3 regions of the Gorillibacterium sp. sgz306347 genome follow, and region 3 is predicted to be linked to each of the others. Evidence: predicted binding sites of a transcription regulator. Region 3 holds the regulator's gene; each other region holds the start of a gene.
The links. Region 3 encodes Rex, which represses fermentation and respiration genes when NADH is low (regulators of the CRP and FNR family bind a similar motif). Its sites were predicted from a motif close to TTGTGAAATATTTCACAA; they were not measured.
Positions count from the first base shown of each region.

Region 1: a site for Rex is predicted at 5,973-5,990, ahead of hydE ([FeFe] hydrogenase H-cluster radical SAM maturase HydE). Genes of this name have one in related genera too.
Region 2: a site for Rex is predicted at 4,197-4,214, ahead of AC6I6H_RS14135 (cytochrome ubiquinol oxidase subunit I). Genes of this name have one in related genera too.

Region 1 is NZ_JCAPET010000012.1:1,392-8,563, reverse strand. It holds gene nuoF (NADH-quinone oxidoreductase subunit NuoF) at 1-580, opposite strand, end outside; gene nuoE (NADH-quinone oxidoreductase subunit NuoE) at 622-1,122, opposite strand; gene AC6I6H_RS08620 (thiamine pyrophosphate-dependent enzyme) at 1,322-3,613, opposite strand; gene AC6I6H_RS08615 (2-oxoacid:acceptor oxidoreductase family protein) at 3,641-4,630, opposite strand; gene hydE ([FeFe] hydrogenase H-cluster radical SAM maturase HydE) at 4,771-5,874, opposite strand; gene AC6I6H_RS08605 (SDR family oxidoreductase) at 6,644-7,172, shown strand, end outside.
Region 2 is NZ_JCAPET010000024.1:65,534-72,705, reverse strand. It holds gene AC6I6H_RS14150 (ABC transporter substrate-binding protein) at 1-132, shown strand, start outside; gene AC6I6H_RS14145 (glycoside hydrolase family 13 protein) at 280-1,956, shown strand; gene AC6I6H_RS14140 (MerR family transcriptional regulator) at 3,239-3,994, opposite strand; gene AC6I6H_RS14135 (cytochrome ubiquinol oxidase subunit I) at 4,324-5,727, shown strand; gene cydB (cytochrome d ubiquinol oxidase subunit II) at 5,717-6,730, shown strand; gene cydD (thiol reductant ABC exporter subunit CydD) at 6,730-7,172, shown strand, end outside.
Region 3 is NZ_JCAPET010000018.1:14,315-21,486, forward strand. It holds gene AC6I6H_RS11300 (AAA family ATPase) at 1-1,282, opposite strand, end outside; gene AC6I6H_RS11305 (hypothetical protein) at 1,275-1,808, opposite strand; gene AC6I6H_RS11310 (cell wall elongation regulator TseB-like domain-containing protein) at 1,953-2,468, opposite strand; gene AC6I6H_RS11315 (amidohydrolase) at 2,465-3,775, opposite strand; gene AC6I6H_RS11320 (DUF47 domain-containing protein) at 3,958-4,575, shown strand; gene AC6I6H_RS11325 (redox-sensing transcriptional repressor Rex) at 4,647-5,270, opposite strand; gene dinG (ATP-dependent DNA helicase DinG) at 5,267-7,172, opposite strand, start outside.

The DNA.
Region 1 (7,172 bases), on a different contig from region 3:
CGCGCAGGCCGGATTGCTTCATCGTTTCGATAACCTGCTGGCGGCTCATGGTCATCAGCACTTTGCCAAGCGCCTTGTAGCCGTCGCGGGCGATGTATTCGTCGATCACTTCCGGGTCGATGATGCCGCAGTTGCGCAGGGCGATCCGGACTTGCTTTTTATAGAAATCCGTTTCTTCGAAATTCAGAATTTCGCCGTCCACTTTCGTTTTTTCATAAACGATCTTTTCATACGGCTTGCCGTTCAGCAAATGCTGCTCCACCAGATCGGGAATATCCGCGACCTCTACCCGGCTGTAAAAGACGCCTTCGGGATACACGATCACGACCGGTCCCAGCTCGCACAGCCCGAAGCAGCCGGTCCGCACCACTTCCACCTTTTCTTCGATGCCGTGATTGCCGATTTCCTTTTCCAGCGCCGCGATGATCTTGTTCGAGTCCGAGGACGTACATCCCGTCCCGCCGCACACCATGACCGACCGGAACTGGATGGAATCCGTTCCGGCACCGGTGATTTGCCGGTTGTCCAGCTTCCCCTGGGTCAGGGTTCGGATTGCTTCGAGATCTGTCAAAAGCTTCATGCCACTACCTCCCGTTTAAAATGCGCCGAGCGCACGCCTCGTCAATTGTACTCTTTCAGGATTTTCGGAACGTCGTTGGGAACCAGGCGGCCGTATACCTTCTCGCCGATGGTCATGACCGGGGCCAAACCGCAGGCGCCCAGGCAGCGGGTCGCTTCCAGCGTAAATTTGTTGTCTTCCGTCGTTCCCTGCACCGGCACGTTCAGCTCCGTGCTCAGCCGGTCCAGCAGCGCCTGCGCGCCTTTGATATAACACGCGGTGCCCATGCACACGCGGATGATGTTTTCGCCTTTGGGGGTAAGGGAAAAGAAATGATAGAACGAGGCGACGCCGTAGATTTCGCTCATCGGGATATCCAGCTCGGCGGATACCACCTTCAGCACGTCCTCCGGCAGGTAGCCGTAAATATCCTGAACCTCGTGAAGCACCGGAATCAGAGCGCCTTTCACCGATTTGAAGCTCTCGATGGCGGCCTGAACCTTTTCCAGCTTCTCGTCGGCCTGGGCGACTCCCTCGCATTGGCAGGCTTGTTGCTGTTCCATGTACGTATTCTCCTTCCTTTCTGACCAGCTGAAAGATTGCGAAAAAAATCACATAAATCCTCGCCAATAGAAGAAAAACGAGGTATACTAGACTGAGAACGTTTATCAATGGGCATACTTGAGGCCGGCAGCCGCTAACTGCCGGCCTCGGGGACCCATCCTTGCTTTTCTTTCTTTTTTGCGATGACCGTGACTTATTTTACAGATCCGGGTTTTCGTGCTTCGCCTTCAGCCGGTTCCAGCGGCGCTCGACCTCCGCCTCGAAATCGGCCAGCATCGCTTCGTCCTTCAGCAAGTGCTTCGTTTTGCCCATGCCCTTCAGCCATTCCACCACCGGAACGCGTTTGCCCTTTTCTTCCGGGTTGTACGTGATGTTCGTAACCCCTTGCTCGATTTCATAGAGCGGGAAGAAGCAGGAATCGACCGCCGCTTTGACCAGGCCGGTGCCCTTCGGGTCTTCCGTTTTCCAGTTCAGCGGGCAGGCGCACAGGATTTTGCCGTAAGCCGTGCCGACATTGTTGGCGTACCACTGGGCTTTGGCCGCTTTTTGCAGCAGGTCCTGGGCGTTGCTTTCCGCCGCCGTAAAGACATACGGAATGTTGCAGGCCGCGAGAATTTGCGCGGTGTCTTTGTGATGGCCTTTTTTGCCCTTTTGGGCTTTGCCGACGCCCGACGTGGAGGTCATGTGGCCCATCGGGGTGGAATACGACAGCTGGGAACCGGTGTTCATGTAGCCTTCGTTGTCGTATTCGAGAATGATCATTTTATGATTGCGCAGCGCGGCCCCGACCGTCGCGCCCATGCCGATGTCCATGCCGCCGTCGCCGGATACCATGATGAAGGTGACGTCGTCGGAAACCTGGATTTCGCCGCGGCGCTTCATTTCGTAGAATGCATCCACCGCGCCTGCCACCGTAGCGGCCCCGTTCTGGAACAGGTTGTGCACGAAGGTTTGTTTGTGGGACGAATACGGATAGCTTGCCGTTACGACATAAGCGCAGCCCGTTTGGAACAGGACGACGATGTCGCCTTCGATGCCTTTGAAGAACAGCTCCAGCGCGGAGAGGGCGCCGCAGCCGGGACATGCGCCGTGTCCGGGCGCCAGTCGGTGCGGTTTCACCGTCAGCTGGCGCAGCGGGGGCAGCTTGACCTTCAGCCGTCCGGTTTCTTCGTCCTGCGTTACGTTGATCAGGCCGGTTTTGTAAGATTCGCCGTGCAGCGGTTCGATGACTTCCTTGATCGCGTCCTTCGCTTCGCCCGGATAGTGGCCGTGGTAGTCAAACGGCTTCTCGGCGTAGCCTTTGGCGGCGGCGTCGATGGCGGCGTCCAGGAACGCTTCGGCATCGTCGGCATAGAAGTCCTTGCCGCCCAGACCGAAGATGCGGGACAGCACGACGGTTTTGTTCTCGGGGTCGATTTGCAGCGCGGAGCGGATTTCGTGCGTCAGGTTGCTGCCTTGGGCGCCGTAGGAATCGGCGCGTTCGCCCACGAGCAGGGCTTTGACGTTCTTCAGCGCCTTGCGGAGCTGCTCGGCCGGGAACGGGCGGATGATGTTCGGACGGATCAGGCCGGCCTTGATACCGCGCGCCCGGTAAGCGTCCACCGTGTCTTTGGCCGATTCGCCGGCGCTGTTCAGAAGGAACAGGGCCACTTCGGCGTCTTCCATGCGGTACAGGTCGAGCGTCGGGTATTCGCGGCCGGAGAGCTTCGCGTATTCGCGAGCCACTTCCTCGAACACTTCGCCGGCTTTGTCCAGCGCAACCGACAGCTGATAGTGGTTGTTCAGCAGGTCGTCGCCGCCCATGTGCGCGCCGATGGTAACCGGACGGGACGGATCGGCCACGTTCGGGTAGTTGCCGTTCGGGTTCGGGCCGACAAAATCCTGAACCGTCTTGTTGTCTTTGAAGTACTGCACCTTCCGTTTCTGGTGGGAGGTGAAGAAGCCGTCGTAAGCGACGATGACCGGCAGGCGGACATCGGAATGCTCCGCAACCTTCAGCGCCATGATGTTCATGTCATACACGGCTTGCGGCGTGCTCGCCGTCAGAATGACCCAGCCGAGGTTCAGGCCGTAGTACAGATCCGAGTGGTCGCCGCGGATGTCGAGCGGACCGCTGATCGCCCGGGTGACCAGGTTCAGCACCATCGGGAACCGGGTGCCGGACTGCGTCGGCAGCTGCTCCAGCATGTACAGGAAGCCTTGGGAGCTGGTGGCGTTGACGACGCGGGCGCCCGCGAGCGCCGCGCCGTAGCAAATCCCGGCGGAGCCGTGCTCGCCGTCGGCGGCGATCAGCTGGATGTCATGCAGACCGCGGGTTTTCATTTGGTCCAGGTATTGCGCCACTTCCGTGGAAGGGGTGATCGGAAAATACCCCATGATGTGATAGTTGATTTGGGCGGCAGCCGTAGCGGCCATTTCATTGCCGGATTCGAAGTACGTGACCTGTTCGGCCGGCACGATTTCAGTCAGCTTGTTTTCAACAACGGCCATGTTCGTGTCCTCCCTTTCAAGGTTTGCTTAAAACACTTGCGCAACGCGGTTTTGCTCGGCGTAGCCCACTTCTTCGCGGCGGGTGGCCAGGGCATCAGTCGGGCATACCTCGACGCATTTGAGGCAGCCTTTGCAGTATTGGTAATCGATGCCGCGCAGGAACTGCTGCTGCCGGCCGCGTTTGTCTTCGGCGGATTCCCACACGAAGCAGTAATCGGGGCACACGTTGTCGCAGTTGGCGCAGTGGATGCACTTCTCGGCGTTGTATTCCGGCAGGAAGCCCGCACGCGAGCCGCTCAGGTCCTTCAGGATGCTGTTCGCCTGGGCGAGGATGACGCCGCCGGGCACTTGGGTTTCGTAGCCGAGCGGGGAGAGCGCGCGTTTGAACGCTTTGGCTGCCGCACCGGCGGGAACTTCATAGGTTTTGAACTTCACTTCGTTGTAACCCCGGTCGAAGGTGCGGATGTTCGGCTCGACCAGATGCGGGTATTTCTTCTCGAACGTCCGGCGGATGACGGTGCGCATCGCTTCGGGATCGAGGAAATCGCAAATCCGGAACAGCGCGCCGAGCATGGAGGTGTTGACCTTCGTTTTCTCGTCGACGGCGATGCCCATCGCGTCCACAATCGCCAGTGTGCCGTATTCCAGCCCCAGGTCCTTGCGGACTTCGTCAAAGTCGCGCGTCGTGTTGACGAGCACGACGCCGTCCGCGGGCAGGCCGCTGATCACGTTGACGTTCTTATAGAGCGCTTCGTGGAACACGCCCACGACGTGCGGCTGCTCGATCGGGCTGTGGTCGCGGATTTCGACGTTCGGCTCGCAAAAGCGCACGAACGCTTTGACCGGCGTCCCTTTTTTCTCGGACCCGTAGGACGAGAAATTCGCTGCGTTGAACCCGAGTTCGATGGCTCCGGTTTCGGCCAGCATTTTGCCGGCCAGGTTGGCCCCGAGTCCGCCGATCGATTCCAGGCGAATTTCAAAAAAGCCCAGCGAGTTCTTCTTCGGTAAAGTAGACATCTGGTTTCCTCCTTTGTATTAATGAAGCTTAAGTCCGGCCGCGGGAACGGGCTCCTCCGGCAGGCACCCCCGCGCCTCCGGCGTCTTCCCTCCCGCGCGCAAAAGTCACGGCATGCACAGGAAGTACAGAACTTAAGCAATCATACGTGAATGTTTTCACTTTCTTTGCTGCCCATTGATGCAGCGGCAAGCGCCGGGTCCACTTTCCGGAAGTTGAAGTTATCCCCTCTGCCCAGCTCCACCTGATACCCCGATGCAACAATCCGCATCTCGATGCAGCCGCGGCAGTGAGCCGCTTCGTCGCCCGTGCAGATCTTGTTCTCGTACAGGGCATACTTCTCGCGCACCGGAGTCGGCGACAAAATCGGCATGACCACGTTGGCCCCGGCCCGGAGCGCTTTCTCCCGTCCGGTCGGATCAAGCGTGCCCATCGCCGTCGTGGCGGGCATGAGGGCGTCGGGCACGAACAGCCGCGCCAAAGCGATCATCACCAGCGTGTCCTCCACCGTTCCGCCCGCCGCATCCTTCAGCGGCGTCGCGCTGTGCGGGATGAACGGGCCGATGCCGATCATTTCCGGCCGGAGCTCCTTCAGGAAAAGCAGGTCTTCGGCCAGATGCCCGGCCGTTTGGCCCGGCAGGCCGACCATAAAGCCCGCGCCGATCTGGTAGCCGATCTCCCTCAGCACGTGCAGGCAGCGGATCCGGTTGTCGAACGACATGCCCGGATGAAGCGATTCGTACAGCTCCCGCGACGCCGTCTCATGGCGAAGCAGGTAGCGGTCGGTGCCCGCTTCAAACAGCGTCCGGTAAAATGCGTCGCTGCGCTCGCCCACCGAAAGCGTCACCGCAGAGTCGGGGTAGCGGCTTTTGATCGCCCGGACGATCTCCGCAAGCGCCGTATCGGTGAAGCGAAAGTCTTCGCCGCTCTGGAGAACGAACGAGCGGTAGCCGAGGCCGTAGCCTTCCTCCACGCAAGCGAGGATTTTGTCTTCGGTCAGCCGGTAGCGGTCCGCCCCCGGATTCGACCGGCGGATGCCGCAGTACAGGCAGTCCTGCTTGCAGATATTGGAGAATTCGATAAGCCCCCGCATGTAGACGCTTTTGCCGTAGTACCGCTGCCGGGCCTCGTCGGCGTACCCGAACAACCGCTTTTTGCCGCCGGCATCGAGATTCCCGAGCAGATAAACGATCTCTTCCCTGGTTAATTCGTTCCGCTCCCGGAGTTTGTCTAGCAAATGCTCCATCGGTGCTCCTCCTTCCGGCGGACTTTCCAAACCGGTTGCGGGACAAGCGTAAAAACGCTTTCCTTCGTCCCCATTGTACTGCAAAAGCAACCGCCCCAAAGTGAACTAGTTCACAACATTTGGCTTTTTTTAAAAGCTTTTTCTATTGCTTCCTCTTAAACATCTTTATAACGGACAAGAAAAGGAGCAGAAAACGGCAAATATGAAACAGCCGCGGCCGCCGGTTCCGTTCTATGCCGCAAAGGACGGCGAAGGGCTATTTTTCTTCGCAAGCGCTTTCTCTTCCGGGCGGAAAGCGGGCGGCGGACGCCTGTTCATCGCCGTTTCCCGCAGGAAAGCACTGTTTCGTTTTAAATGAGACGTACTATAACAGGATAGAGCATAATATGAAACAGGCGTGAAGATGCGAGATTTTTCTTTTTATTTCGATAATTGCGCCAAAGCCAGAACCCGCCCCGGTTTCCGTAATAGATCACAGCCTTGAAGCCCTTCCAAGTGATGAATATCATTCTCAATTAGCCCCCGCTGTTTCAGCTTCTCCCCGGGGCTTGCTCTATTGCGGCGAGCGTTTACGGGGGCAAGAACGGGTGTTATTGGGGCACGTGGGCCTCTGCTTGAGCAGCACTTCAACAGGCCGCTGTGCGGTCGTGCCGTTGCCAAAGCATTTTCGAGCTTGGCGGAGGTCTATTCTTGCACGAAGTTTTGCGGGCGGTTTTGCGGGCGGTCGGCGGGTGCGTTAAACTGGAGGAAAGGAAAAGGAGGATGCAGCATGAAAACCGCCTATGTTACCGGCGCGGACCGGGGCCTGGGGCTCGCTCTTGTCAAAGGGCTGCTGGACCGCGGCTGGTTTGTTTTTGCGGGGCGTTATCTGCCGGACTGGCCGGAGCTTTCCGTTCTGGCGGGGGAGTACCCCGACCGGCTGATAACGGTGAATCTGGACGTTGCGGACGAGGAGTCCGTCCGGGCGGCGGCCGAAGCCATCGCGGGGCGGACCGCTTCGCTCGATCTGCTGATCAACAACGCGGGCATTCATCCCAAAACCGAGCCTACTGTGCTGGACCCGCTTGATTTTGAGGAAATGCTGCGCCTGTACAATACAAATTCGCTCGGGCCGCTTCGGGTCACGCATTCCGTGATGGGCCTTCTGCTCAAAAGCGAAACCAAAAAGCTGGTTAATATCAGCTCCGAGGCGGGCAGCATTTCGGCCAATACCCGCATAGGGAACTTCGGCTACACCATGTCCAAGGCGGCGCTAAACATGCAGTCGGCCATTTTGCAGAAGCATTTGAAGGAATACG
Region 2 (7,172 bases), on a different contig from region 3:
CTGTACGGCTATCACGTCAAAAAAAGATCGCGGGTCCCCGTCGAGCTCCAGGGCTTGTCCGTGGAGGCGTTCGGCTGGTTTGACCTGTCGAAGCTGTGGATCAAGCCGCAGCGGGACCGGGCGGAGGTGTGAACCGGAGTCCAAACGGGTGATCCGTCGAAAGGGCGCTTTTGATCCGGTCCTTTTTCAATCCCTTTTTCGGAAGTCGCTTGGCGGCAAAAAGGGTAAAGCTATGTGTGCAGGCATAGCGGAAAGGGAGGAATCGGCATGAGCGAACAGATGGCGCGGCACTGGTGGAAGGAAGCGGTGGTGTACCAGATTTACCCGCGCAGCTTTTTTGACAGCAACGGAGACGGCATCGGCGATTTGCCCGGTATCATTTCCAAACTGGATTACCTGAAGGACCTAGGCGTGGACGTGCTTTGGCTCTGTCCCGTTTACCGTTCCCCGAACGACGACAACGGCTACGACATCAGCGATTACCGAGCGATTGCGGGCGAGTACGGCACGATGGAGGACTGGGAGCGGCTGCTGGAGGAAGCGCATGCCCGCGGCATGAAGCTGATTATGGACCTGGTGGTGAACCACAGCTCGGACGAGCATCCCTGGTTCATCGAATCGCGTCGGTCGAAGGACAATCCCTACCGGGACTATTACATTTGGCGTCCGGGCAAAAACGGGGGGGAGCCGAACAATTGGGAATCTTTTTTCGAGGGATCGGTGTGGGAATATGATGAGCAGACGGACGAGTATTACCTGCATCTTTTTTCACGCAAGCAGCCGGATTTGAACTGGGAGAACCCGCAGGTGCGCCGGGAAGTGTACGACATGATGACCTGGTGGCTGGACAAGGGCATCGACGGCTTCCGCATGGACGTCATCAACTGCATTTCCAAAACAAAAGACTTGCCCAGCATCGAACCGGACGACGGAACGCTCCGAAACGGCGAGGTTTATTTTATGCACGGCCCGCGCGTGCACGAGTATCTTCAGGAGATGAACCGGGAGGTGCTGTCCCGCTACGACATCATGACGGTCGGGGAAACCGCAGGTGTGACGCCGGACCTCGCCAAGCTGTACGCCGGGGAAGACCGGAACGAGCTGAACATGGTGTTTCAGTTTGAGCTAATGGGAGTGGACGCCGGGCCGGGCGGAAAATGGAACACGGTCCCCTGGACGCTCGGCCAGATCAAGGAGATCATGAGCAAATGGCAGACCGAGCTGCACGGCGAAGCCTGGAACAGCTTGTACCTGAACAACCACGACCAGCCTCGCATGGTGTCGCGTTTCGGCGACGACGGGCGCTTCCGCAAGGAGTCGGCCAAGCTGCTCGGCACGTTCCTTCATACGCTGCAGGGCACGCCGTACCTTTACCAGGGGGAAGAAATCGGGATGACGAACGTCCGCTTCGAAACCCTGGCGGAATACCGGGATGTGGAGTCGCTCAACATGGCCCGCAAAATGCTGGCATCCGGCACCGAAGAGAAAAAGCTGATGGAAGCGATCTACGCCAAGGGCCGGGACAACGCGCGGACGCCGATGCAATGGAACGCGGACGAGCAGGCGGGGTTCACGACGGGCACGCCGTGGATCGCCGTGAATCCGAATTACAAGGAGATCAACGTGGAGGAAGCGCTGGCGGACCCGGATTCCATCTACCATTATTACCGGAAGCTGATCGCGCTCCGCAAAAAACACGAGGAAATCGTCTACGGCGATTATCGGCTGCTGCTGGCGGACCACCCGCAAATCTACGCCTTCCTCCGGACGCTGAACGAGAAGCGGCTGCTCGTAATCCTGAACTGGTCGGACCAGCCGGCCATTTACCGTCACCCCGGCGATGCGGAAAACCGCGGCTACGAGCTTTTGCTCTGCAACTGGAAAACGGAAAGCTGCGGCGATCTGACCTGGCTCGAGCTGCGCCCGTATGAGGCGCGTGTGTACCGGCTGAGCTAGGGCCCGCGTGTACTGGCCGAGCTAGAGGAGCGCGCGTGTACTGGAGGAGCTAGAGCAGCGCGTTTGCTGGATGAGCTATAGTGGTGGGCGTATGCAAGAGGAGCTAGAGTAATAGGCGTATGCTGGAGGAGCTAGATTGGCAGGCGTATGCTAGATGCGCTAGAGTGGTGGGCGTTTGCTGGATGCGCTAGAGTGGCGCGTTTGCTGGATGTCCTGGAATGGCCCGCGTATGCCACCTTAGCTTAGAGTAGGGCGCGTATGTCGCTTGATTTAGAGCAGCGGCGAGGGTGAGGAAGCGGACGAAGCCATAAAGCGGCTCTTTCCGGTCTCTACCCGGGCCGACCCTAGTGCACCAATAATCTGCTTGCCAATCCGGTTCATGGCGTGTATCCGAGTCCCTCGGCCGACCGATGCGGCAGCAATACCGCCGGGCGTGCGGTCCCCGGCGTGAAGCCGAGAAGCCCCAGCGGACCGCTGGGGCAGCAATACCGCCGGGCCGGCGACTTCCGGCTTGATAGCGTTAAGCCCCCGGCTAACTGCAGGGGCAGCAATACCGCCGGGCTGGCGACTTCCGGCTTGATAGCGTGAAGCCCCCGGCTAACTGCAGGGGCAGCAATACCGCCGGGCTGGCGACTTCCGGCTTGAGAGCGAAAAGCCGGGCTGTGCTGATGCGCCTCTTATCGCACAGCCGCAAACTTCCAAGTGCAAGCGCGAAGTCTCCGGCGACCGATGCGGCGGCAATAATACCGCTGACCGCGCAGATCCCCGCCTATATAGAGAAACCCGCGTGAAACCGTCATTTTGCCGTTCATATTGCTGGATGGTTCTTTTTCATGTTCTTCAACTACTAATGCATCCATCTTCCAGAGAAGCGAATGTTCGCAATGCCGGACTTTCTGTTATCTCTTGCAGGTGGATTTTTATTTGCACACGCGGTCCTGGCTGCTTTTACGGCTTGCGGCGTTCCTTTTCCTCCTCGCCCGGCACTATTGCTGCAATTGTGCAGGTTTATGAATCGCAGGGGGCGCTGTAAAAATAAAATGATGCGATTGTGCAGGATTTTTTGTATCAATCGGGCGTTTTCGCTTGTTGGAGCCCCAGATTAATGCATATTTGCAGCAATGCCTTCTTTCCTCGCCTTTTATGAGAAAGAATCCTGCACAATTGCAGCAATCAGTTCCTAGCCCTGTTACTTCTTAAGCTGCTCCACAGTTCCCCATGTCCGTAACGGCTCTCTATCGCGGAGAGGGATGCGCCGAACCGCACATATACCGGGACGGAACTACCTGCCGCCGGCGCCGGAGAAAGCGTCAGCTGCGACGAAGAGATAATAGGCCAGCCCGGTCTGCTGCTCTTCAAGCATCCGGCGGTGAAACTCATCGCCGAGAAAGAACCGCGTCTGTGCGGCCAAATCGGCCGCGGTTGACGGCAGGTCGCTCCTCTCCAGAAATGCCAGGTGCCGCTCAATCCGTGCGGTTACCTGGTTGTCCGTATGGCTGATGCCGGTTCGCAGCGCTTCCGCCATGGCTTGCAGAAATCCGGCTGCTTCCGAAGCCGCATCGTTCAGTTTCGCAACGTCCTTTTCTCCCGAGGCGAGCAAATCCACCCCGTAAGACTCCGCCAAATGCTCGTTTTGCTCCCGAAGCGCCTCGTTCCATTGGGCCTCCGTTTGAAAACCCCGAAACAGCTCCTTTTCGTTCATCGGGTTTCCATCCTCCTTGTTGGCTTTTGTTTTGCGCAGCGTTTCAATGATGGTCTCCAGCCGCTGTTTGCGCTGAACAAGCAGTTCTTCCTGCCGCGAAAGAATCGCCGCGGTTTCCGGATTGCCTGTCAGAAGCCGGGCGATTTCCTCCAGCGGAAAATCCAGCTCCCGGTACGCCATGATCTGCTGCAGGCGTTCCAGTTCTTCCGCCCCGTAGAGCCGGTATCCGGCGTCACTGATCCGGCGCGGCGCAAGCAGGCCGATTTTGTGGTAATAGTGAAGCGTTTTGACGGTAACGCCGGACAGGGCGGCGACTTCTTTGACGGTATGCAGCATGCGGCCAACTCCTTTCAAATGAAAGTGTAAGGGCTCCTCCAAGAGGAGAGTCAAGAGGCTTGGTTTACTTATTTTAGCGGTGGCAGGAAAGAGAAGGACAGGGCAGGAGGCGTCATCGGGAACAGCGGATTTTGTCCTTTTTCGGGTAAGAAATGCGCCTTTTGTCGACCATATCAAAAATAATGAGAAATGTCACAAAGTATTGTGAAATCTGACACAAAATCGCCGCATATACTGTGATCCGCCACACATCAATTGTGATATAAATCATAATGTGATAATTCTTCTAAACCAACAAACCAAAGAAATTCTAGAAAAGGGGACTGGGTATGGATCCGGTAATGCTTTCGCGGCTGCAGTTCGCGATTACCACGATTTATCATTTTTTCTTTGTGCCGCTATCCATCGGTCTGGCCTTGTTCGTGGCGATCGTCGAAACGATGTACGTCCGGACGGGCAAAGAAGAGTACAAACGGTTAGCAAAATTTTGGGGCAAACTGTTTTTAATCAACTTCGCGGTCGGAGTGGTCACGGGGATTTTGCAGGAATTCCAGTTCGGCATGAACTGGTCCGCGTATTCCCGCTTCGTCGGCGACGTGTTCGGCGCGCCGCTTGCGGTTGAAGCGCTGCTCGCCTTTTTCCTGGAATCGACGTTCATCGGCCTGTGGATTTTCGGCTGGGACCGGTTGTCCAAAAAGCTGCATGCCATGTGCATTTGGCTGGTGTTTATCGGCACCGTGTTCTCGGCGTTCTGGATTCTGCTCGCCAACTCGTTCATGCAGCGGCCTGTCGGGTTTGAAATCAACAACGGGCGCGCCGAGATGAATGATTTCCTTGCGCTGATCACGAACGGCCAGCTGCTGGTCGAATTCCCGCATACGATTTTCGGCGCTTTCCTGACGGGCGCGGCTTTTATCGCCGGCGTCAGCGCCTGGAAGGTGTTCAAGAAGCAAGAGAAAGAGCTGTTCAAGCCGATGCTGCTGATCTCCTCGGTCGTCGGGCTGATCGCCTTCTTCGGCATCGCTTTTTCGGGTCACGCCCAGGCGCAATACCTGGTTAAAACCCAGCCGATGAAAATGGCCGCCGCCGAAGCCCAATGGGGCAAGAGCGGAGACCCGGCGCCCTGGTCGGTATTTGCGAAGATCGACACGGTGAACCAAAAGAACGATTTTGACATTCAAATTCCCGGTCTGCTCAGCTTCCTTTCCTACAGCAAGTTTTCCGGAGAGGTAAAGGGCATGCTCGAGCTGAATGAAGAATACCAGCAAAAATACGGCCCCGGCGACTACATCCCGCCGGTGAAAACCACCTATTGGAGCTTCCGCATCATGATCGGGGCGGGCGTCGTCAGCTTCCTGCTGATGGCCGGCGTGCTGTACCTGGCGTGGCGCAAGCGGATGGATTCGGCGAAGCCGTGGTTTATGCGCGCGCTGGTCTGGGGGATTCCGATGCCGTTTATCGCCAATACGGCGGGCTGGATCATGACGGAGGTCGGCCGCCAGCCGTGGACCGTGTTCGGCCTGTTCAAGACCGAGCAAAGCGTTTCGCCTTCGGTGACGGGCGGGCAGGTCCTTTTCTCGATCATCTCGTTTTCGCTCATTTACACCATGCTCGCGATCGTCATGACCTACCTGTTCGTGAAAGTAATTAAAAAAGGGACGCTGGAGCAAGACACGAAACCGAAGGTGTCCGCCGATCCGTTTGGCAAAGGGGGTCCTAACGATGTCTCTTAACGAACTTTGGTTCATTCTCGTTGCGGTTCTTTTCGTCGGCTTCTTCTTCCTTGAAGGCTTCGACTTCGGGGTCGGCATGTCGACCAAGCTGCTGGCCCGCACGGACGGGGAACGGCGCGTTCTGATCAACTCCATCGGCCCGTTCTGGGACGCCAACGAAGTTTGGCTGATCACCGCCGGCGGCGCGATGTTCGCCGCTTTTCCCAACTGGTACGCGACTTTGTTCAGCGGCTATTATACCCCGCTGGTCGTCGTGCTGCTGGCCCTCATCGCCCGCGGCGTCGCATTCGAATTCCGCGGCAAAGGCGACAGCGAAGCCTGGAAAAAAACTTGGGATTGGGCCGTTTTCCTCGGCAGCCTGCTGCCCCCGCTTCTGTTCGGCGTTGTTTTCGCCGGCCTGATGAAGGGTCTTCCAATCGGGGAAGACATGGAGATGCGCGCCGGAATTTTCGATATGGTCAACGGGTATACTCTGCTCGGAGGCGTTACGGTTTTGATGCTTTGCCTGGTGCACGGCCTTGTGTTTACTACGCTCCGCACGAGCGGGGAATTGCAGGACCGGGCCCGCTCGCTGGCGCGGAAGCTGCTGATTCCGCTCGCCGTTCTGGTCGTTGCTTTCGCTATTCTGACGTACACCATGACCGATATGTTTGAACAACGCGGCCTCGCGCTTATCCTGATGGCCGCCGCGGGCGCGGTGGCGTTCCTCTTGGCCGGCTATTTCATGAAGCTCAAGAAAGACGGCTGGGCGTTCGGCATGACGGGGCTTGTCATTGCGCTCGGGTTTTCGGGCGTATTCGTGGGGATGTTCCCCCGCGTCATGATCAGCTCGATCAGCGAAGCGTTCAGTCTGACGATTCACAATGCCGCCTCGGGCCATTACTCGCTGAGGGTGATGACGATCGTGGCGCTCACTTTGCTTCCTTTTGTGCTCGGGTATCAGGCGTGGAGCTATTTCGTGTTCCACAAACGGGTGCATGAGAAGCAGCATCTGGAGTACTGATGGGAAAAGGACTCTTAAAATTCAAAGGCATCCGCCCGGTGATGGCGGTTCTGACGGGGCTTACGCTCCTTCAGGCCGCCGCCATCATCCTTCAAGCCAAGTGGCTGGCGGAGCTGCTTTCGTCGCTTTTTGCCGGCGAACCGATGCGGGAACAGTATGGCGTCAGCCTGCTGTTCCTTCTGGCGTTCATTGTCCGCCAAGTGCTCTCGCTCCTGCAGCAGAAAATCGCGTACCGGTTCGCCGAAAAGACGGCCTCCGGGCTGCGCGCCCGGCTGCTGGAGCGGCTGTTTCAGCTTGGCCCCCGGTTTGCCCGCGAGAAAGGAACGGGCAGCCTCGTCACCCTTGCGCTGGAGGGCGTGACGCAGTTCCGCACATACCTAGAGCTGTTTTTGCCCCGGATGATCTCGATGGGCGTCGTGCCGGGCTTGATCCTGCTGTATGT
Region 3 (7,172 bases):
TCAGTCCGGAGTCCATCATCGTCTTTACCAGGTTCAGCACCTGTTCAAAGTCGTTCCGCGAGCCGGTGCTCCGGTTGCCGTAGAACATTTCTTCGGCTACTGCGCCGCCGAGCGCCACCATCATCCGGTCTTCCAGCTCTTGCTTGGTGTACAGATACTGGTCGGCCTGCGGATTGTGACGGACGTATCCCAGCGCTTGTCCACGCGGGCTCAGCGCCACCTGGGAAACCGAGCCGGGCTTGACCGCTTCGGCCATAATGGCATGTCCCAATTCGTGCAGCGCGACGCGTTCCCGTTCCGCCTTGGAGCTTTCCCGGTCGGAGCGTTCCCCCATCATGACCTTGTCCAGCGCCGCCGACAGATGGCGGTGTTCGATCACTTCACTGTTTTCCCGCATGGCGTAAACCGCCGCTTCATTCATCATGCTTTCCAGCTGGGCACCGGAAAAATTAAACGATTCCTCCGCTACCTTTTCCAGATCGACCGTCATGGCAAGCGGTTTGTTTTTGGCGTGGATGTTCAGAATATGCATGCGGCCCTTCTTGTCGGGCAGATCGACCTGAATCTGGCGGTCGAACCGGCCGGGGCGCAAAAGCGCGCTGTCGAGCATTTCCTTGCGGTTTGTGGCTGCAATCAGCAGGATGCGCGGGGTTTCCGCCGTATGGATGCCGTCCATTTCCGTCAGGAGCTGGTTCAGCGTCTGGTCATATTCGCGGTGCTGCCCGCCGTCCCGTTTGCCGCCGATGACGTCGATTTCATCGATAAAAATGATTGCGCTGTCCTTGTTCTCCTTCTGGGCGCGGGTCCGCGCATCCTTGAACAGATCGCGGATGCGGCTCGCGCCGACGCCGACGTACATCTCCACGAATTCACTGCCGGACGCCGCCACGAACACCGAGTTGGTGTAATGCGCGGCTGCTTTTGCGAGCAGGGTTTTCCCGGTTCCCGGAGGGCCTTCGAGCAAAATGCCCTTTAAGGGCCGGATACCGAATTTTTTGATTTCCTCATGCTTGATCAGAAAGTCCAGCGCTTCCTTCAGCTCGTTTTTGGCCCGGTCCTGTCCGCCGATGTCTTCAAACGTCAGGTAGGAGGGCGTTCTCGGCTTCGCTTTCCGCTCCACGGTGGCGGCGATGGCGCCTCCTTTGGGACGGGCGAACAGAAAGAAAGCCGCCCCGAAGGCGAGCAGGGTTACGTAAGGAACAATATTTACGCCAATAAAGGCCAGGAAAATCAAAAGCGAAACCGCGGTTCCGATCAAGATCTCCTTCCAATACTTACTCATTGGGCCACACTCCCATCGTCGCCGGAATCCGGGGCAAAATGATCGATTTGCTGTGCGTTCCGTCAGTCAGACGGATATATACATTCTCGTCATCGATCTCCGTTTCGGCATCGAGCGAGCTGTCCGTTTTTGTTTTTTCCTCCAGAATCTTCGGGATGTCCGAATAATGCCGGGTTTCCATGGCCTGCGCCACGTCAAACAGCGCTTTGGACCACCAGGCGTCGATTTCCGGGGACGAATTGCTTTCGACGTCCAATTGCACTTTGCGGCCGTCGATCAAGGATGCGCCATCCTTCACGATGGTCTGGTATATGTCCCGAATGCTGGCGTCGTCGCTCAGCTTCAGGTCGATTTGGACGGTATCGTTGGTGAATTTGGATGCTACCTGCTCCACTCCCTGGTTTTTCTGGACAAGCTCGGCCAGCGGATTTTCCATCGCATAGCTGCGATACATAAACCAGCCGCCAAACAACAGCACGCCGGAGGTCAGCAGGGCGACAAGAACCGGTATACCTTTCAACTTCATTGACGTCCGCCTTTCTAGTTGATGAATTTTGATATAAATTTGATATAAGACAGTATAGCACATAATATATCACAAGTGTTGAAACTTTGCGCAAAAACATAAAAAACCCGAAACCATTTGGTTTCGGGTTTCTTGTTCCGTCTATCAGTCTGCGCCGAGCTTCCACTTGTCCAGCAGCGTTCCGTCGCGGAACCGGTAAAATTCGTAGTAGAGGGTTTCCTTCCCGCTTTCCTCCAGCCGGTAAAAGGACTGCCAAACGTATTCGTTCTCATAGACCCCGGGTACAATGCGCATGATCGAAGCGGCCGGGGTTTGCTCCAGCACCTTTTTCTTGATGTCGGCTTTGGTCACTCCTTGATCGGCGTATTCGGCATGCACCTGTCCGCCCAGCACCCAGACCAGCATTTTGCGGCCTTCGGCGTTTGCTCCCTGCACCACCATCATCGGCGCGTCGGCGACAAAAGGCGTCACCTGACTGACGGTAACCAGTTCGCTTTGCTGCCTGGCCACCTCCGCAGCCGCATCTTCCTCGGTCCAAATATCCGCCTGCACGCTAATGTAAAACCGGTATCCGATTACCAGCAGCACAGCGAGCCCCAGCACAATGCCGACAATGATCTTCGTCCGCTTCCGCGAAGCGCGCGTTCTTCTTCCGCTCAACGCCCGATCAGCCCTTCATAGCTGGCGGCAAATTCCGCTTTGATTTTTTCTTCATCCAGGGTCAGGACCGCTCCGTTTCGAACGACCGGCCGCCCGTCGATCCACACGTCCCGGACATCCGCGGCGGTAGCCGAGTAGACCACATGCGACAGGAAATTCGAAGCCGGCTGATAATGCGGCTGGTCGATGTCAAGCGCGATAAAGTCGGCCTTCATGCCGGGCGCAAGCGCTCCGGTGCCGTCCAGCCAGATCGACTCGGCTCCGGCCCGGGTCGCCATCCGGAACGCTTCGTAAGCGGGAACGGCGGTCGGGTCCCCCGTTGTTCCTTTGTGCAGCAAAGCGGCCAGGCGCATTTCCTCGAACATGTCGAGGTTGTTATTGCTGGCGGAGCCGTCCGTCCCGAGCGATACCTTCACACCGGCGGCGAGAAGCTTGGTCACAGGCGCGATGCCGCTTGCCAGCTTCAGGTTGCTGCCGGGGTTGTGGGAAACCCGGACGTCGCGGCGGGCCAAAATTTCAATTTCCTTGTCGTTCAAATGAACGGCATGCGCGACAAGACACGGACGGTCAAACACGCCCAGCTTCTCCAGATGCTCGACCGGCCGGAGCCCGTAGGCCCTTTCGTTTTCCTCCACCTCACGCGCGGTTTCCGACATGTGGGTGTGCATCGGAAGATCCAGCTCGTACGACAGCTCCACCAGCTTCTCGATATAGTCCGGCGGGCAGGTATAGGGTGCGTGCGGCGAAATCATCGCCGTGATCCGGCCCCCTGCGGCGCCATGCCAGCTGCGGGCGAAGGCGGCCGCTTCACGCAGCTTGACGTCCTGCACCTCGGGCGGGCAGAGCCCGATGACGCCCCGCGTGAGACAGGCCCGCATGCCCGACAGCTCGACCGAGCGGGCCACTTCATCCATATGATCGTACATGTCGACGAACGTCGTCGTGCCCGATTTGAGCATTTCCACAATGGAAAGCAGGGTGCCTATTCTTACGTCGCCCGCCGTAAATTTCGCTTCGTTGGGCCACATTTTCTCTTCCAGCCAAACCTGGAGGGCCAGGTCGTCGCCTACGCCCCGAAGCAGCGACATCGCCGCATGTCCGTGGGTGTTGACTAGTCCGGGCATGTACAGCCGGCGGCTGCCGTCCACCACTTCGTCAAAGCCGGAGGCAAGCTGCTCCGGGGAAAGCTCGGGTCCGAGCCATTCAATTTTATCGTCTGCCACAATCATATTTCCGCGCAGTACGGGAGACTCCGCATCCGGAGTCAGAAAAATGCCGTTTTTGATCAACAATCGGGCCAAAGGGATCGTTTCCTTTCTGCTATCCGTTTTTCTAGAGCGTACAACGCCGGCGGGGCAAAAGCAAGGCTTCCGGACAAGAGTTGACGAAACCGTGGCGAAGGGGCGTCCTCATTGCGCGGCCCGCTCTCTTTATGATACCTTAACATAAGGAGCAACGGGGTCATATATAAACGGGAGGCTAAACCTACATGTTTCAGAAAAAGGGAGATACCGATTTTTTCAAGCTGCTGCTGGAATCCGCAGACAACACGCTCGTGGCGGCCAAAATGTTCCGCGAAGCAATGAGCGGCTCGAAGCCGCCGGTGGCTTACATCGACCAATTGAAGGATCTTGAACACAAGGGCGACAACATCACCCATATGATTTACCGCGGGTTAAATAAAGTGTTCATCACCCCTCTCGACCGGGAGGACATCATGGAACTGGCGAACAAAATGGACGATGTCATGGACTACATCGAAGAAACGATCGCCAAATTCGACTATCTGAACATCGAAGCCTCCGACGACTACATGCGAAAATTCGCCGAAGTGATTGTGAAGGCCTGCGAGCATATCGTCGAAGCGTTCCACCTGCTCTCCAAGAAGAAATACGATCAGATCTCCGAGCATACCGTGCAAATCAACAGCCTGGAGAACGAAGGCGACCGCCTCATGCGCGAGGGCATTCGCAAAATTTTCACCGAGCAAAAAGACCCCTACACGGATTTCAAAATCAAGGAGCTGTACGAGCGCCTGGAAAAAGCGACCGACGCCTGCGAAGGCGTCGCCAATATACTCGAAAGCATCATCCTGCGTTACGCCTGAGACGGCAGACGCGGATACACAAAACGCCGCGATCCCTTACGGATCGCGGCGTTTTCATTGGGAAGAAACGATTAATCCAGGTAATACGCCAGGCTCAGCAGCTCCGTCGTAAAATCGGCATAATGCACGCGCACGTTCGGAGTCACTTTAATGATGGAAGGCGCAAAATTGAGAATCGCTTCGACGCCGGCGGCAACAAGATCGTCTGCGACGCCCTGCGCTTCCGATCCGGGGACGGTGATGATGCCGACCCGGATGTTCTGCTGGCGCACCGTATCTTTCATTTCCTCGATAGGCTGGACCGTCAGGTGATTGATCTTCGTGCCGACAATTTCCGGAACGGCGTCGAACAGGGCGACAATGTGCATGTTGTCCTTCAGGTAGGCGTTGTAGTTGCTGAGCGCCTTCCCCAGGTTCCCGGCTCCGACCAAAGCGACGGCGATTTCCCGGTCCAGCTTCAGGATCTGACGTATTTTCTCAATCAGGTATTCGACGTCATAGCCAATGCCCTTTTTGCCGAAATCCCCAAAGTAGGCCAAATCCTTGCGAATTTGGGCGGGATTCAGATCCAGTCTGCGTCCCAGGTCCTGAGAGGAAACGGTCTGCACGCCATTGGCATGAAGCTCGCTTAAATAGCGCAGGTATACCGGCAGTCTGCGGACTACCGCTTCCGAGATTTTCTCCGTCGTCTTCATTCGTTAACCCCTTCCATCCATTGCGAAATTCTCGGCACCAGTTGCTTGGCATTCATATGCTCAATTTTGGGTCCCGGCAGCGAGTATAAGAAATGCTTTCCGTAATAGGTTTCCAGAATCCTTGTGTCGTACACGATCACAATGCCTTTGTCGCTTTCGCGGCGCACCAGCCGGCCGAAGCCCTGCTTGAAACGGATGACGGCCTGCGGCACGGAAAGCTTCATGAACGGATTCTGGTTTTTCTGTTTGATGCGGTCGCATTTGGCTTCCACCACCGGATGGTTCGGCGGCTGAAACGGCAGCCGGACGATCGCCAGGCAGCTCAGCGCTTCGCCGGGAATGTCGACCCCTTCCCAGAAGCTGCTCGTTCCAAGCAGAACGGTTTTGCCGTTCGCCTGAAAGAGCCGGACCAGCTTGCTTCGGCTTCCGCCGTCCATGCCCTGCCCCAATACCTGGATGCCGTCGGGCGTGAGCCGCTCGCGCAGCTCTCCGTGCACCTGCTTCAGCATCCGGTAGGAAGTGAACAGCACCAGCATGCGCCCTTTGGTTTCGCGCGCCACCTCGGCGAGCGATTCCACCAGCGCGGCCGTAAACTCGGCCTCGCCTTTCATTCCCTTCAGCACCGGGAAATCGCGCGGGATAACGACCAGCGCCTGCTCCCGGTAATTGAACGGCGAAGGCAGCTGCACCTCCCGGAGCCGGTTGTCCTCCGCCGCCTCCCGCAGCCCGAGCTGATCGATGGTGTAATCGAACGTTTTGCCGACCGACAGCGTGGCGGAGGTCAGCACGACGCTTTCCTTTTGATCAAAGAAATGCGCCTTCAGCATCGGGCTGACATCGATGGGAACGGACATGAGCTGCAGCGACTTCATTTTGTGCTGGTGGTTGCCTTCAATCCAGTAAACAAAGCCCGCATCGTTCTGGGCAACGAAAAAGCGCAGGTTGTCGCGCAGCCGGGCCAGCTCCTTGACGCCGCCCGAAAGGTTGGTGGCAAGGCTTTGCAGCTCCGACCGGTCCGGCTCCTCCTTGAGCGGCGCGAGCAGTTTGTCCAGCTGCTTCAGCAGCTTCGCCAGAAGCCGATCGAGGTCCTCGTGCGCTTCGGTCAGCTCCGCCCAGCCGGCCGGCTTGCGGTCGTCGGTCAGCCGGAATACCAGGGCGTTCTCTCCCGTATCGCCCGCACCTCCCGCCATCCGCTCGTACAGTCGCGACATCCAGTTGTCCCACCGCTCGCGGATGTCCGCAAACAGAGGATACATCTCGTCAATCGATTCGCAGAGCACGCCCGCTTTGTCGGCCGACAAATTGTCGTCGTGCACGATGCGCTGGCGAAGCAGAGGGAGCTGACCCAGCCGGCTGTCCTTGTAAAGCCAAGTGAGCCCGTTCACAAAAGCATGCCAGGAAACTTCCAGTCCAAGGTGCTTGGCGGCCACTTCTTCGAAATTGTGCGCTTCATCCACCACGAGCTGCTTGTAGCCCGGAAGAATCCGGTGCTCCGCCTTCATGTCGGTAAACAAAAGCGAATGGTTCGTGATGACCACATCCGCCTCGCCCGCATCGTAGCGGGCGCGATGATAGAAGCATTTTTTAAACCAGGGGCAGCTGCGGTTCTGGCAGGAATCCGCGTCGCTCATGACCGACCGCCAGAAATCGGCTCCCCGGCCTCCAAAGTGCAGCTCCTCGTCTTCACCGCGTTCGGTGAGGCTGAGCCAAACCAGCATTTGCGCCGCGGTGACCAGATCTTCCCGGCCGTTGTCAAACTCCTCGTACACGATCTTCTGCTCGAACTTGCGGAGGCACAGGTAATGGCTTCTACCCTTCAAGACCGCCGCCCGGAACGGGACGGGGAAAACTTCGTGCAAAAGAGGCAGGTCCCTTTGCCGCAGCTGCTCCTGCAGGTTGATC